DNA from 3 places in the Acidihalobacter yilgarnensis genome. Region 1 is predicted to be linked to each of the others. Evidence: predicted binding sites of a transcription regulator. Region 1 holds the regulator's gene; each other region holds the start of a gene.

Region 1 (4,350 bases):
CTTCATCCTCGACCGCGCACAGGGCCTCGATGTCGGCCATGTTGGTGACGCCACCGGAGGCGATTACCGGCACATGCACCGACTGCGCCAGGCGGGTAGTCGCTTCGACATTGACGCCGCTGAGCATGCCGTCACGGTTGATGTCCGTGTAGACAATGGCCGCCACGCCATCCTGCTCGAAGTGCTGGGCCAGATCGAGCACGTCGTGATTGGAGAGTTTGGACCAGCCATCCACCGCCACACGACCGTCCTTGGCATCGAGTCCGACGATGATGTGCTGCGGGAATTCCAGACACAGATCGTTGACGAAGTGGGGTGCGCTCACCGCTTTGGTACCGATGATGACGTAGGCCACACCTGCGTCCAGATAAGCCTGGACCGTGTCCGCATCGCGCACGCCACCGCCGACCTGTACCGGGATGTCTGGATAGGCCCGGGCGATCTGCTCAACGATGGCGGCGTTGCGCCGACTACCGGCAAAGGCTCCATCCAGATCGACCAGATGCAGGCGTCGGGCGCCCGCGGCCACCCAACGCTCGGCAACCGCCAGTGGATCCTCGGAAAAAACCGTGGCATCGTCCATGCGGCCCTGTCGCAGACGCACGCACTGGCCGTCCTTGAGATCGATCGCCGGTATCAACAACATGAACCCGTACCTCCCATTGTCATTGCAATATATCGGCCCGGTGCCCGCTTAAGCGGGCTTGCCGTTCCAGCGCGCAAAATTGTGCAGCAACTGCAGACCCGCCTCCGCACTTTTCTCCGGGTGGCACTGGATGGCGAAGACATTGTCGCGTGCCAGCGCAGCACAAAAGTCCACGCCATAGCTGGCCGTAGCAGCCACCAGCCCAGTCTCTGCCGGGGCTACGTAATAGCTGTGTACGAAGTAAAACCGCGACAAATCCAGGATGCCGGACCACAACGGATGCGGGCGGGATTGCTGCAGTTGGTTCCAGCCCATGTGCGGAACCTTCAAACGTTCGCCGCTCAGCGGATCGCGCGGCGAGCGTCCGAAGTAACGCACCGTACCGGGATAGACCCCGAGGCAGTCGATTCCTCCGTTTTCCTCGCTGTGTGCGAGCAGTACCTGCATACCCATGCAAATGCCCAGAAACGGCCGACTTGCAGCCGCATCGAGCACCGCGTCCACCAAGCCATGTCCCACGATTTCACGCATGCAATCGCGCGCCGCGCCTTGGCCGGGGAAGACCACCCGATCGGCGGCGCGGACAACCTCCGGTGACGACGTGAGAACCACGCGGTCTCCTGCCGGCGCCACGCGCAGTAATGCATTGGAAACCGAGCGCAGGTTGCCCATGCCGTAATCGATAATTGCCAGGACGGCCATAGCTGTGAGGACCAGTCTTGAGTGCGTATGAGGGTTAGAGCGCGCCCTTGGTCGAAGGCAGTGTGCCGGCGGCGCGGGGATCGGGCTCCACGGCCATGCGCAAGGCTCGTCCAAGGGCCTTGAACACGGTCTCGGCGATGTGGTGCGCGTTGCGACCGCGCAGGTTGTCGACCTGCAGCGTGATCGCCGCATGGTTGACGAAACCTTGAAGAAATTCGTGGATCAAATCCACATCGAAGTCACCGATGGCGGCCCGGCGATAATCGACCTCATGAGTCAGGCCCGGTCTGCCTGAACAGTCGACGACGACTCGGGATAGCGCTTCGTCCAGGGGAACATAGGCATGTCCGTAGCGGCGGATACCGCGCTTGTCGCCGAGCGCGCGTGCAAAGGCCTGTCCCAGCGTAATGCCGACATCCTCGATCGTATGATGTGCATCGATATTGAGGTCGCCCTGCGCATGTACGTCGAGATCGATCAGACCATGTCGGCCAACCTGGTCAAGCATGTGATCGAAGAAGGGCACCCCTGTTTCCAGACGGGTTTCACCCGAACCGTCCAGGTCGATGCGGACGCTGATCCTGGTCTCCAGGGTCTCGCGCTGAACCTCTGCTATGCGTCGTTCCATGATCGTGCCGGCAAGGCGATAAATCGGGGTTGAAAGCATACCATATCGCATCCAAAGCAGAACTGATTGCCCGCAACGGGACGCCCATACGCGGCCCCGCCATTTTTTGTTAAGCTAGGTCGCGCATTCGCAATCCTTGGGGGGACGCACCGCGTGGACACGTCGACTTACATCAACATCCACAATCTGTCCCGCGCCTGCAACGAATGCCAGCTACAGGATTTATGTCTGCCGCTCGGCCTTTCCCGCGGCGACATCGAGCGTCTCGACCAGATCGTCAACCGCCGCAAACCCCTGCAGCGCGGTGCGAGCCTGTTCCGCCAGGGTGATCGATTCCAGGCGCTGTATGCCGTGCGCTCCGGCTCGATCAAGAGCTACGCCACCACGAACAGTGGCGAGGAGCAGATCAACGCCTTCCACCTCCCCGGCGAAATCCTCGGGCTCGATGCCATCGGCAGCGGCATCCACCCCGAATCCTCGGTCGCCATGGAAACCACCAGCATCTGCGAACTACCGTTCGACCGCCTGCACACCCTCGCCCATGAAGTCGACGGCCTGCAACGACAATTGCTGCGCATCATGAGCCGCGAACTCAATTCCGACGAGCAGTTCATGCGCCTGCTCGCCAACCGCAGCGCCGAGGAACGGCTCGCCAGCTTCCTGCTCAACCTGGCTTCACGTTTCGAACTGCGCGGTTATTCCGGCCAGGCCTTCAATCTGAGCATGTCGCGCAGCGACATCGGAAACTATCTGGGCCTGGCGGTGGAAACCGTCAGCCGTCTGTTCACCCGCTTCCAGCAGGAAGGCCTCATCGAAGTAGACCGCAAGGCCATCACCCTCGTCGATCGCAGCCGCATGAGCGGGCTGTGCAACCTCAGTGCGACCGCTTCCGCTGGCGAGCCGCGCCACGGTTAGAAACCACCGGACTTCTCACTTCACCCCCCAGGCGCCACTCGAACTCGAAAAGTCACTGGCCCTTCATTCACCAGGGCCACCGACATCTCCGCACCGAAGCGGCCGGACGCCACAACCGCATGGCTGTCCTGCGCGCAAGCCAGCAGGTAATCGAAACACGTGCGCGCCAACACAGGCTCCGCGGCCGGCGCAAAACTCGGGCGCAGCCCCTTATCGGTATCGGCCACCAAGGTAAACTGCGGCACCAACAGCAATCCGCCGCCTACCGCTCCGAGACCCAGATTCATTCTGCCGCTGGCATCGGGGAACACGCGATAACCGAGTAGCCGCTCCAGCAGGCGATCCGCCTGCGGCAACCCATCACCGCGCTCGACGCCCACAAGCACCAGCAAACCCCAACCGATTTCTCCGATCACCGCGCCATCGACACGCACGCTGGCCTGGCTGACGCGCTGCAACAGACCGATCATGCCAACTCGGCTCCCCAAGCGTTCGTTGCGCGTACCAGTGCATCGATGATCCCCGGCTCTGCCGCGGAATGGCCCGCATCGGGCACGACCTCAAGCCGCGCATCCGGCCAGGCACGCTGTAGCGCCCAAGCTTGGTCCAGTGGGCAGATCACGTCGTAACGACCATGCACGATCACGCCCGGGATGTCGGCCAGACGATCCGCCTCTTTCAGCAGCTGCCCAGAATCCAGAAAACCGTGATGCACGAAATAGTGATTCTCGATCCGCGCGAGTGCGAGCGCGACGTAGGGATCGGAAAAGTGCTCCTCCACCGCAGGGCTCTGATACAAGGTCGCCGTACGCCCCTCCCAGACTGACCAGGCACGCGCCGCGGCCATCCGCGCCACCTCATCATCACCTACGAGACGTCGCTGGTACGCGGCGACCATATTGCCGCGCTCCGCAGGCGGGATCGGCGCAAGGAAGTCCTCCCAGTAATCTGGAAAAAGACGCCCGGCCCCGAACTGATAGAACCAATCGATATCTTCTTGCCGACACAGAAAGATACCTCGCAGAATTGCACCTCGCACGCGCGAGGGATGCGCCTCGGCATATGCCAGTCCCAGCGTCGCGCCCCAGGACCCGCCGAACACCACCCAACGGTCGATCTCCAGATATTCGCGGATGCGCTCGATGTCTTCAATCAAATGCATCGTGGTGTTGTCACGCAATTCGGCATGCGGGGTCGAACGACCGCTACCACGTTGATCGAAGAGCACGATGCGATAGATCGCCGGATCGAAAAAACGTCGATGCCAGGGCTCGCAGCCGGAACCAGGGCCTCCGTGCAGAAACACCACCGGCAAACCGTCCGGGCGCCCACACTCCTCGACGTACAGGGTATGCCGCTCATCCATCGCCAGGGCATGGGTCCGGTAGGGCAAAATACTGGGAAACAGGGGTAGGCGATTCATCGGGTCCTCATCCAGAACGCGCGGGCAACGGCGCGG
Region 2 (4,350 bases), 850 kb from region 1:
GCGGACGATCTGGACGACCTGGCACGCCCGCGCATGTATACCGATCTCCTGGCGCACCACGGCTGCCCGCGCAACGAGTTCTACGAATACAAGGCCAGCGCCATCGAGCCCTCGGACCTCGGCTGCCTAATGGAGCACCTGGGCTGCATGGGCACCCAGGCGCAGGCGGACTGCAATGTGCGCACCTGGAACGGCGAGGGTTCGTGCACCCGGGGCGGCTACGCATGCATCAACTGCACCGCGCCCGAGTTCGAGGAGCCGGGCCACGCCTTCCTGCGCACGCCGACCGTGGCCGGCATCCCGCTCGGCCTACCCACCGACATGCCCAAGGCCTGGTTCATCGCGCTCAGCTCGCTGGCCAAAGCGGCCACACCGCAGCGCATCAAGGAAAACGCCCGCGCGGATCACGTCGTCGCCCGCCCCGGGCGCAAGCCGGACAGGAAATAGGTCCCGTGGCGCGGCAGATCGTGGGCCCGTTCAACCGAGTCGAGGGCGACCTCGAAGTGCAGCTCGACGTCGGCGACGGCCAGGTCGACGCAGCCTGGGTGAACTCGCCGCTGTACCGCGGCTTCGAGCAGATCCTGCTGGGCAAGATTCCCGGGGACGCTCTGGTCTATGCGCCGCGGGTCTGCGGCATCTGTTCGGTCTCGCAGTCGGTGGCTGCGGCGTTCGCGCTGGGCGACGCCTACCGCGCGGAAACCCCGCCCAACGGCATCCTCGCGCTCGACCTGATCCATGCCGCGGAAAACCTGATCGACCACCTGACTCACTTCTACCTGTTCTTCATGCCGGACTTCGCGCGCCCCGAATACGCCGCCCAGCCCTGGCACGCCGACATCCACGCGCGCTTTCGCGCCGTCGAGGGCAGCGCCGCACCCGAGTTCCTGCAGGCGCGCACCGCGTTCATGCACCTCATGGGCCTGCTGGCCGGCAAGTGGCCGCACAGCCTCGCCATCCAGCCCGGCGGCTGCACCCGAGCGGTATCCGCGCGCGAGCGCCTGCATCTGGGCAACGTCGTCGGCGCCTTCCGCCGATTCCTGGAACAACGGGTCTTCGCCGCACCCCTGGACGAGATCGTCGCCCTCGACAGCCGCGACGCGCTGCAGCACTGGCAGGCGGCACAGGCCGGGCAGCCCGGCGATCTCGCCCGCTTCCTCGCCCTCGGCGAGGCCCTCGGACTGCACACCCTGGGCCGCGCCGCCGACCGCTTCATGAGCTTCGGCGCCTACCGCGAAGCTGACGGGGCACCGCTCTTCGCGCGCGGCGTGTGGCGCGACGGCAGCCTGCACTCACTCGACGTCGACGGCATCGCCGAGGACGTCAGCCACAGCTGGATGGCGGGCGACACGGCACCGCCGCGCACGGCGCGCACCCTGCCCGACCCGGGGCGCGAAGGCGCCTACACTTGGTGCAAGGCGCCGCGCCTGCACGGCAAGGCGGTCGAGGTCGGCGCGCTCGCGCGCCAGCTCGTCGACGGCCATCCGCTGATTTGCGACCTCGTCGCCGCCACCGGCGGCAACGTGCTCACCCGTGTCGTCGCGCGCCTGCTGGAAAGCGCGCGCATCCTGCTGGCGATGCAGCGCTGGACCGATGCACTGGTTCCGGGCGAACCGTTCCACAACCCCGCCGCCCCGCTGGCCGACGCCGAGGGCATCGGCCTGACCGAGGCGGCGCGCGGCAGTCTCGGGCACTGGTTGCGGATCGAGGGCGGACGCATCCGCAACTACCAGATCGTCTCGCCCACCACCTGGAATTTCTCGCCGCGCGACGCCGCCGGCCAACCCGGCGCGCTGGAGCAGGCGCTGACCGGGACGCCAGTGGACTCGCCGCGCCATCCGCGGAAGATCGCCGTCCAGCATGTGGTCCGCTCCTTCGACCCCTGCATGGTGTGCACGGCGCACTGACGACGACGCTGACAATCCGCTAACCAGACAGACCCTTGCAAATCGGAAAGTAACTTTCCACCCCAATCTGCACCTCAAAATTCATTAGATCGGCTAATTGATTGATGTCAATGGGATTCCCGCCACTGGCCCGTTTAGTGCTTTGACCCCTCCCAAGGCGGGACGCCGACGACACGAGACCATCAAGCTCGGCGTCCTCTCCTAAGAACCCGCGAATCGATCCGCGACTGCCAGCGCCCGCTCTGCCGTGGGGTGGGCGCAGAGGGAGGAGTACATGGCGATAGAAACCTTCTACGACGTGATGCGTCGCCAGGGCATCAGCCGACGCAGCTTTCTCAAGTTCTGCAGCCTGACCGCCACCTCGCTGGGCCTCAGCCCGGCCTTCGTGCCGAAGATCGCGTGGGCGATGGAGAACAAGCCGCGCACGCCGGTGCTGTGGATGCACGGCCTGGAATGCACCTGCTGCTCCGAATCGTTCATCCGCTCCGGACATCCGCTGGCCAAGGACGTCATCCTGTCGATGATCTCGCTGGATTACGACGACACCCTGATGGCCTCCGCCGGGCATCAGGCCGAGGCCTGCCTGCAGGAGACCATCGAAAAGCACAAGGGCAACTACATCCTCGCGGTCGAAGGCAATCCGCCGCTCAACGAGGACGGCATGTACTGCATCGTCGGCGGCAAGCCCTTCGTGGAAAAACTGCGCTACGCCGCGGCGCACGCCAAGCACGTGATCGCCTGGGGTGCCTGCGCATCCTGGGGCTGCGTGCAGGCCGCGCGACCCAACCCGACACGCGCCACGCCGATCCACAAGGTGATCACCGACAAGCCGGTGATCAAGGTGCCGGGCTGCCCGCCGATCGCCGAGGTGATGACCGGCGTCATCACCTACATGCTCACCTTCGGCCACCCGCCAGCGCTCGACCGCCAAGGGCGGCCGAAGATGTTCTACGGCCAGCGCATCCACGACAAGTGCTACCGCCGCGCGCACTTCGACGCCGGCGAGTTCGTCGAGTCCTGGGACGATCGCGCCGCGCGCGAGGGCTATTGCCTGTACAAGATGGGCTGCAAGGGACCGACCACCTACAACGCCTGCTCCACCGTGCGCTGGAACGGCGACACCTCGTTCCCCATCCAGTCCGGGCACGGCTGCCTGGGCTGCTCCGAGGACGGGTTCTGGGACAAGGGCTCGTTCTACGACCGCCTGACCCGCGTCAACGGCTTCGGCATCGATGCCAACGCCGACCAGATCGGCGGCATTGCCGCGGGCGGCGTGGGCGCAGCGGCGGTGGCGCATGCCGCAGTCACCGCGGTAATCCGCGCACGCCACAAGCCGCATCAGCCGAAGCAGGATGAACACCACGGAGACAAGAGCGAATGAGCGTCATCAAGACCCCCAACGGCTTCACCCTGAACGACGGCGGCCGCCGCGTCGTGGTCGATCCGGTCACCCGGATCGAGGGCCACATGCGCTGCGAGGTCAACGTCGACGACCACAACGTGATCCGCAACGCCGTCTCCACCGGCACCATGTGGCGCGGGCTGGAAGTGATCCTCAAGGGCCGCGACCCACGCGACGCCTGGGCCTTCACCGAAAGGATCTGCGGCGTGTGCACCGGCACGCACGCGCTGACCTCCGTGCGCGCGGTGGAGGACGCCCTCGACATCAAGATCCCCGAGAACGCGAACACCATCCGCAACATCATGCAGCTGATGCTGCAGGTGCACGACCACCTGGTGCACTTCTATCACCTGCACGCGCTGGACTGGGTGGACGTGGTCAGCGCGCTCAAGGCCGACCCCAAGGCGACCTCCACGCTGGCGCAAAGCCTTTCGCCGTGGCCGAATTCGTCGCCGGGCTATTTCCGCGACGTGCAGAACCGCCTCAAGCGCTTCGTCGAGAGCGGCCAGCTCGGCCTGTTCAAGAACGGCTACTGGGGCAGCCCGGCGTACAAGCTGCCGCCCGAAGGCAACCTGATGGCGGTGACGCACTACCTGGAGGCGCTCGACTTCCAGCGCGAGATCGTCAAGATCCACGCCGTGTACGGCGGCAAGAACCCGCATCCGAACTGGCTGGTCGGCGGCGTGCCCTGCGCGATCAACATGGACGAGTCGATGGCCGCCGGCGCGCCGGTCAACATGGTGCGCCTCAACCTGGTCTCGGAGATCATCAACCGCTCCATCGACTTCATCGATCAGGTCTACCTGCCGGACATCCGCGCCGTGGCCATGTTCTACAAGGACTGGCTCTACGGCGGCGGCCTGTCCAGCCAGAGCGTGCTCGCCTACGGCGACATCCCGGAACACGCCAACGACTACTCGCCCTCGAACCTGCTGATGCCCAGCGGTGCCATCATCAACGGCGATCTCAAGCGCGTGTACGACATCGACCTGCGCGACCTACATCAGGTGCAGGAGTTCGTCGACCACTCCTGGTACAAATACC
Region 3 (4,350 bases), 920 kb from region 1:
TTGATTTTCCTGAGTACTCAAGCGCAATCCATCTGGGTGTTTCTCGCAACGAAATTCGCAATGATCCTTCGGTATGCCAGCGTCCCTAGCCGTAAAGCACCTGGCCGAAAAGGCCAGTGGTAGACGACCGTAGGCGAGCACCTCTGTCTCCACACCCTCAAAGTCTGACAACTGTATGGCATTGAGCATGGAGGCGGACATTTCGACCGGTGCCACCCAGCGGGTAGCGCCCATACCCGCCAGCAACCCCAAAGTCGCTGGGTTATAGCAATTCAAATGCGGCCCCACGACAAAGGATGCCTCGCTGGATAACACCTGTACCGCGGCCATATCGTTGGCTTCGACTCGGTAACGGCCATTCCGGCATATCCGCTCAAGAGCATGTAACTCCGAAGCCGCTTCGACCAGTGCCAAAGTCGAAAGCACGATTTCCTTACCCGTGGCGGACAATCGATCAGCTGTTTCCAGCCAGTCATCTAATCCAAAATTACGTCGTTTTGCGCATACGACCTCACCCAGGTAGACGATGTCGACAGGCCAGGATTCCACCTGTCGGTAAAAATCCCGCATCACTTGCTCCGGCCAGTAATAGGCAAGAGGGCCTAACGCTAACTTCATTTCTCCTCCCATACATACTCACTGCCAAGGGCGATCAAGTGCGCCCAGCGTGTGGCTCTGTCCTTCCGACAGCTTGTCGAGGGTCTCCCGCCAAGCTGGCTCCGGCCGATATGTCCCGGCATCACGACCACACCGATCCAGCGCCCGTCTCAGCACCTGTGTCACCTGCCCGACATAGGCCGGGCTACGCTGACGCCCCTCAACCTTTATCGCCGTCACACCAGCTGAGATCAAGTCCGGCAAGATATCCAGCACACTAAGACTGGTCGGCTCTTCGATCGCATAATCCGCCTTCGCCGATACGAGGTAACGTCCTTTACATAAAGTGGGGTAGCCGGCCGGCTCACCAGGGGCATATCGATCCACCAGCACGCCATTCAACCGCACCTGCCGTCCGGCCGAAGTCTCCTCCCAACGCACGGCATGCGCAGGCGAGCACACGCCGCGTGTATTCGGCGACTCCCCCGTCACATACGATGACAAGGCACATCGACCCTCGACCATCACACACAGACTGCCAAACCCAAAAACCTCTATTTCCAATGGTGCAATTTTTATAATTGCACGAACCTGCTGCAATGAAAGCACTCTTGGTAGCACCGCACGCTGGACACCAAAATGTTCTTTGTAAAATGTCAATGCATGCAAATTGGTAGCCGATCCCTGAACCGACAAATGCAGGCGCAATGACGGATATTTTTTGACTGCGTACGACAATAGCCCAGGATCGGCCATGATGACGGCATCAACATTCAAGTCAGCCGCGATATCAACCGCCGACGTCCATTGCACCCAGTTTTCTGCCTGTGGATAGGTATTGAGTGCCAAAAAAATCTTCGCATTTCGCTGGCGCGCATATTCTATGCCACGCCTAATATCTTCAATAAAAAAGTTAAGCCCCGGAAAATTTCTTGCATTGGTCGCGTTCTGAAGACCCAAATAAACCGCATCTGCGCCACCATCCACTGCCGCGCGCAACGCGGGCAAACTACCGGCCGGGCAAACCAATTCAGGTATTTTTACCACAGACATATCAATCACCAATCAAATGACACAAGCCACATCGAAGCGATGTATATGGATCTCAAAAACACGCGTTTCCGCGAACCCTACGAAACCATCAACCCACTTTATCCAACTCGCGTCGCCGAAATGACACGCCCATTTTATCGGCGATTTCGGCACAAGTATCCATATCCACACCCACCAAACCATCGATGGCTGTCGCGGTCACCTCCGCAAAACAATCCGATGCTCGATACAGAAAATCGAGCACCGCCGGATAAGCACCTGCATCCCGTGGGCGGCAATGGACGGCATATACAGCTGCGGTCTGCGCATTGAGCGATACCGAGACCGCATCGATCACATTCGCCAACCGGGGGATCACATCATGCCCGTACACATGATTGCTTAGACCATCCGTATTGAGCCGCACACGCACTCCTGATTCATGCAGTCGTCGTGCCGTCTCCAGCACTGTGCCCAGACGCAATGTAGGCTCGCCCAGTCCGCAAAAAACGACTTCTTTCCATGTGCTTGCATCACCTACCGCATCTATTAATGCATCCACATCTGGCTCTCGATACAATTTAAGACCGTAGCTCTGCACAAGCCACTGACCATTGAACTTCGGACAAAAACGGCAACGCAGCGTGCAACGGTTAGTCACATTCAAATAACAATTGCCGTGCAGACTATAGGCATAGGTAGAATTTATCTCGGAACCGTTCATGCCGAAGCATCCATTATTGACACAATCCAGCATCGAATATACGTCGCCCCTGGAACACCACCTTGATCCAAGTCAAGTCACGCAGATTACAACCACGCCAGAGAACATCCATGCCCCCACAAACCGAACGGACCATGGATTAAAAGAATACTTTTCAAGGCGTTGTTTGAGAAACAAATAAAACAACAAAAATCACAATCTTATAATTTTATTTTTATTGCAGCCAAAGATTGCCTGATGATGGCATCGCGCTTGTGCACAAACAACTGCCCACAAGGCCGACCGTCATATATAGCTTTCTCGCTTATATATTTGTCTCAATGGCATGCCAATCGATCAGTATCGATACGACCCAGAATGCTGATTTTTTGTCTCGACGACATTGACTGGCGACGATTGTCAACAATCAATAAAGTGGATTTCCAAGACGGGTAATCATTGGGGAAAAAGGCTTTAACAATAGGTGGTGTGCTGGTTACGCTTGAGCACGCTCAAGCTGCCCATGACGCATTGGCGCGCATTCTATACCGCATGATCAATCAGATTCGTTAGAGTCAAGTAAACGCTGCCTGCGGGCCAACTCTTCTTCCCTGGCATCCTGAATCACTTGCAGCACTGCGTCCACATCTGCATCCGTCGCTTCCTCCACGAATCGACCACTCAGCGCCACATCCGGGGTCAATTCGCCCTTTTCATAGAGCGCCCAGATCTCCTGTGCATAGCGCGTGTCGCTCAGCTCCGGGGCGGATTGCGCATAATAAGCGGTGATGCTTTCAACATCCCTCGCAAGCATCCATTGCGCATGGTTGTTGGCGGCGGCGTCGACCGCCTGCGGCAGGTCGATGATGACCGGACCCGATGCATCCATTAGCACATTAAATTCGGACAGATCGCCATGCACCAGGCCTGCACAGAGCATACGCACGATGTCTCTCATCAATTGCGCATGGCCGGCAAGCGCCTGTTCGTGAGACAAGGAGACGTCGTTTAAACGGGGCGCCACATCGCCGTCTACATCGGTGATCAACTCCATCAGCAGCACCCCCTCAAAACAGCCGAAAGGCTGGGGTACGCGCACGCCGGCCTCTGCCAGCCGGTACAACGCATCGACCTCGGCGCTATGCCATGAAGTTTCCTGCTGCTCACGGCCAAACCGCGAGCCCTTTTCCATGGCGCGCGCTCGGCGGCTGTTACGCGATTTGCGTCCCTCTTGGTACTGAGTCGCCTGCTTGAAGCTACGCTGGCTTGCGTCTTTGTAGACCTTGGCGCAGCGGATTTCGGAGCCACAGCGCACAATATAGACCGAAGCCTCCTTGCCGCTCATCAATGAGCGGATGACTTCATCAACGAGGCCATCATCAACCAGTGGCTGGATTCGCTTGGGAGTTTTCATGGTGTCTTCATGCGGGCGGCGTAGCATGCCAGAGTCTTACTGAACATACCAAGCATGGACGACTGTGGGCTGCGATTCATCGCATTCATTGCCACGCTATGAGGGGAGTATGGCTGCTCAGCCCGTCCGTTTCCGGCTATCCCGCCAAAATATCCGTCACGCTACTGCCTAGGCGCGGCGTTACAGACCGAGCCGACTTGATTCAGATACACGTAATTTATCGTCTTCACGTCAGATTCAAGCCACCATCTGAAAGCAGTATCTCACCCGTCAGATAATCAGAGGCCACCAGCAGCGCGACCGCTTGCGCGATATCGTCCGGGCTGGCCGCCCGCTGCATGGGCGCGCGCGTTCGCCAGACTTCCCGGGCCTCCGTCCAATCCACGGTCATCGGCGTGTCGACCAAACCCGGTGCGACCGCGTTGATGCGCACGTCTGGTGCCAGCGACAAGGCAAGCAAACGGGTCACATGGTTCAGCGCTGCCTTCGTGGCGGCATACGGGATCGACGCTCCCTTAGGCCGCACGCCGGCATGGGAACTGATATTCACCACGCAGCCGGGTCGGCCACGTCGGGCGGCCTCGCGCAATGCAGACTCGGCCTC

The links. The regulator FNR, encoded in region 1, switches genes on or off when oxygen is low (the NO sensors DNR and NnrR bind a similar motif). The targets are predictions, from matches to a motif close to TTGATNTANATCAA.
Region 2: the regulator FNR is predicted to act here: its motif matches at 2,002-2,015, upstream of BI364_RS04795 (hydrogenase small subunit).
Region 3: the regulator FNR is predicted to act here: its motif matches at 2,416-2,429, upstream of BI364_RS05075 (TatD family nuclease-associated radical SAM protein).

The regions. Positions count from the first base shown of each region.
Region 1 covers NZ_CP017415.1:151,555-155,904, reverse strand. The annotation lists gene hisA (1-(5-phosphoribosyl)-5-[(5-phosphoribosylamino)methylideneamino]imidazole-4-carboxamide isomerase) at 1-646, opposite strand, end outside; gene hisH (imidazole glycerol phosphate synthase subunit HisH) at 695-1,348, opposite strand; gene hisB (imidazoleglycerol-phosphate dehydratase HisB) at 1,383-1,976, opposite strand; gene fnr (fumarate/nitrate reduction transcriptional regulator Fnr) at 2,130-2,891, shown strand; gene dtd (D-aminoacyl-tRNA deacylase) at 2,912-3,361, opposite strand; gene pip (prolyl aminopeptidase) at 3,358-4,314, opposite strand.
Region 2 covers NZ_CP017415.1:1,004,110-1,008,459, reverse strand. The annotation lists gene BI364_RS04805 (NADH-quinone oxidoreductase subunit B family protein) at 1-447, shown strand, start outside; gene BI364_RS04800 (nickel-dependent hydrogenase large subunit) at 453-1,904, shown strand; gene BI364_RS04795 (hydrogenase small subunit) at 2,179-3,285, shown strand; gene BI364_RS04790 (nickel-dependent hydrogenase large subunit) at 3,282-4,350, shown strand, end outside.
Region 3 covers NZ_CP017415.1:1,072,451-1,076,800, reverse strand. The annotation lists gene BI364_RS05085 (U32 family peptidase) at 1-630, opposite strand, end outside; gene ubiU (ubiquinone anaerobic biosynthesis protein UbiU) at 637-1,650, opposite strand; gene BI364_RS05075 (TatD family nuclease-associated radical SAM protein) at 1,739-2,353, opposite strand; gene BI364_RS05070 (PA4780 family RIO1-like protein kinase) at 2,889-3,746, opposite strand; gene BI364_RS05065 (SDR family NAD(P)-dependent oxidoreductase) at 3,973-4,350, opposite strand, start outside.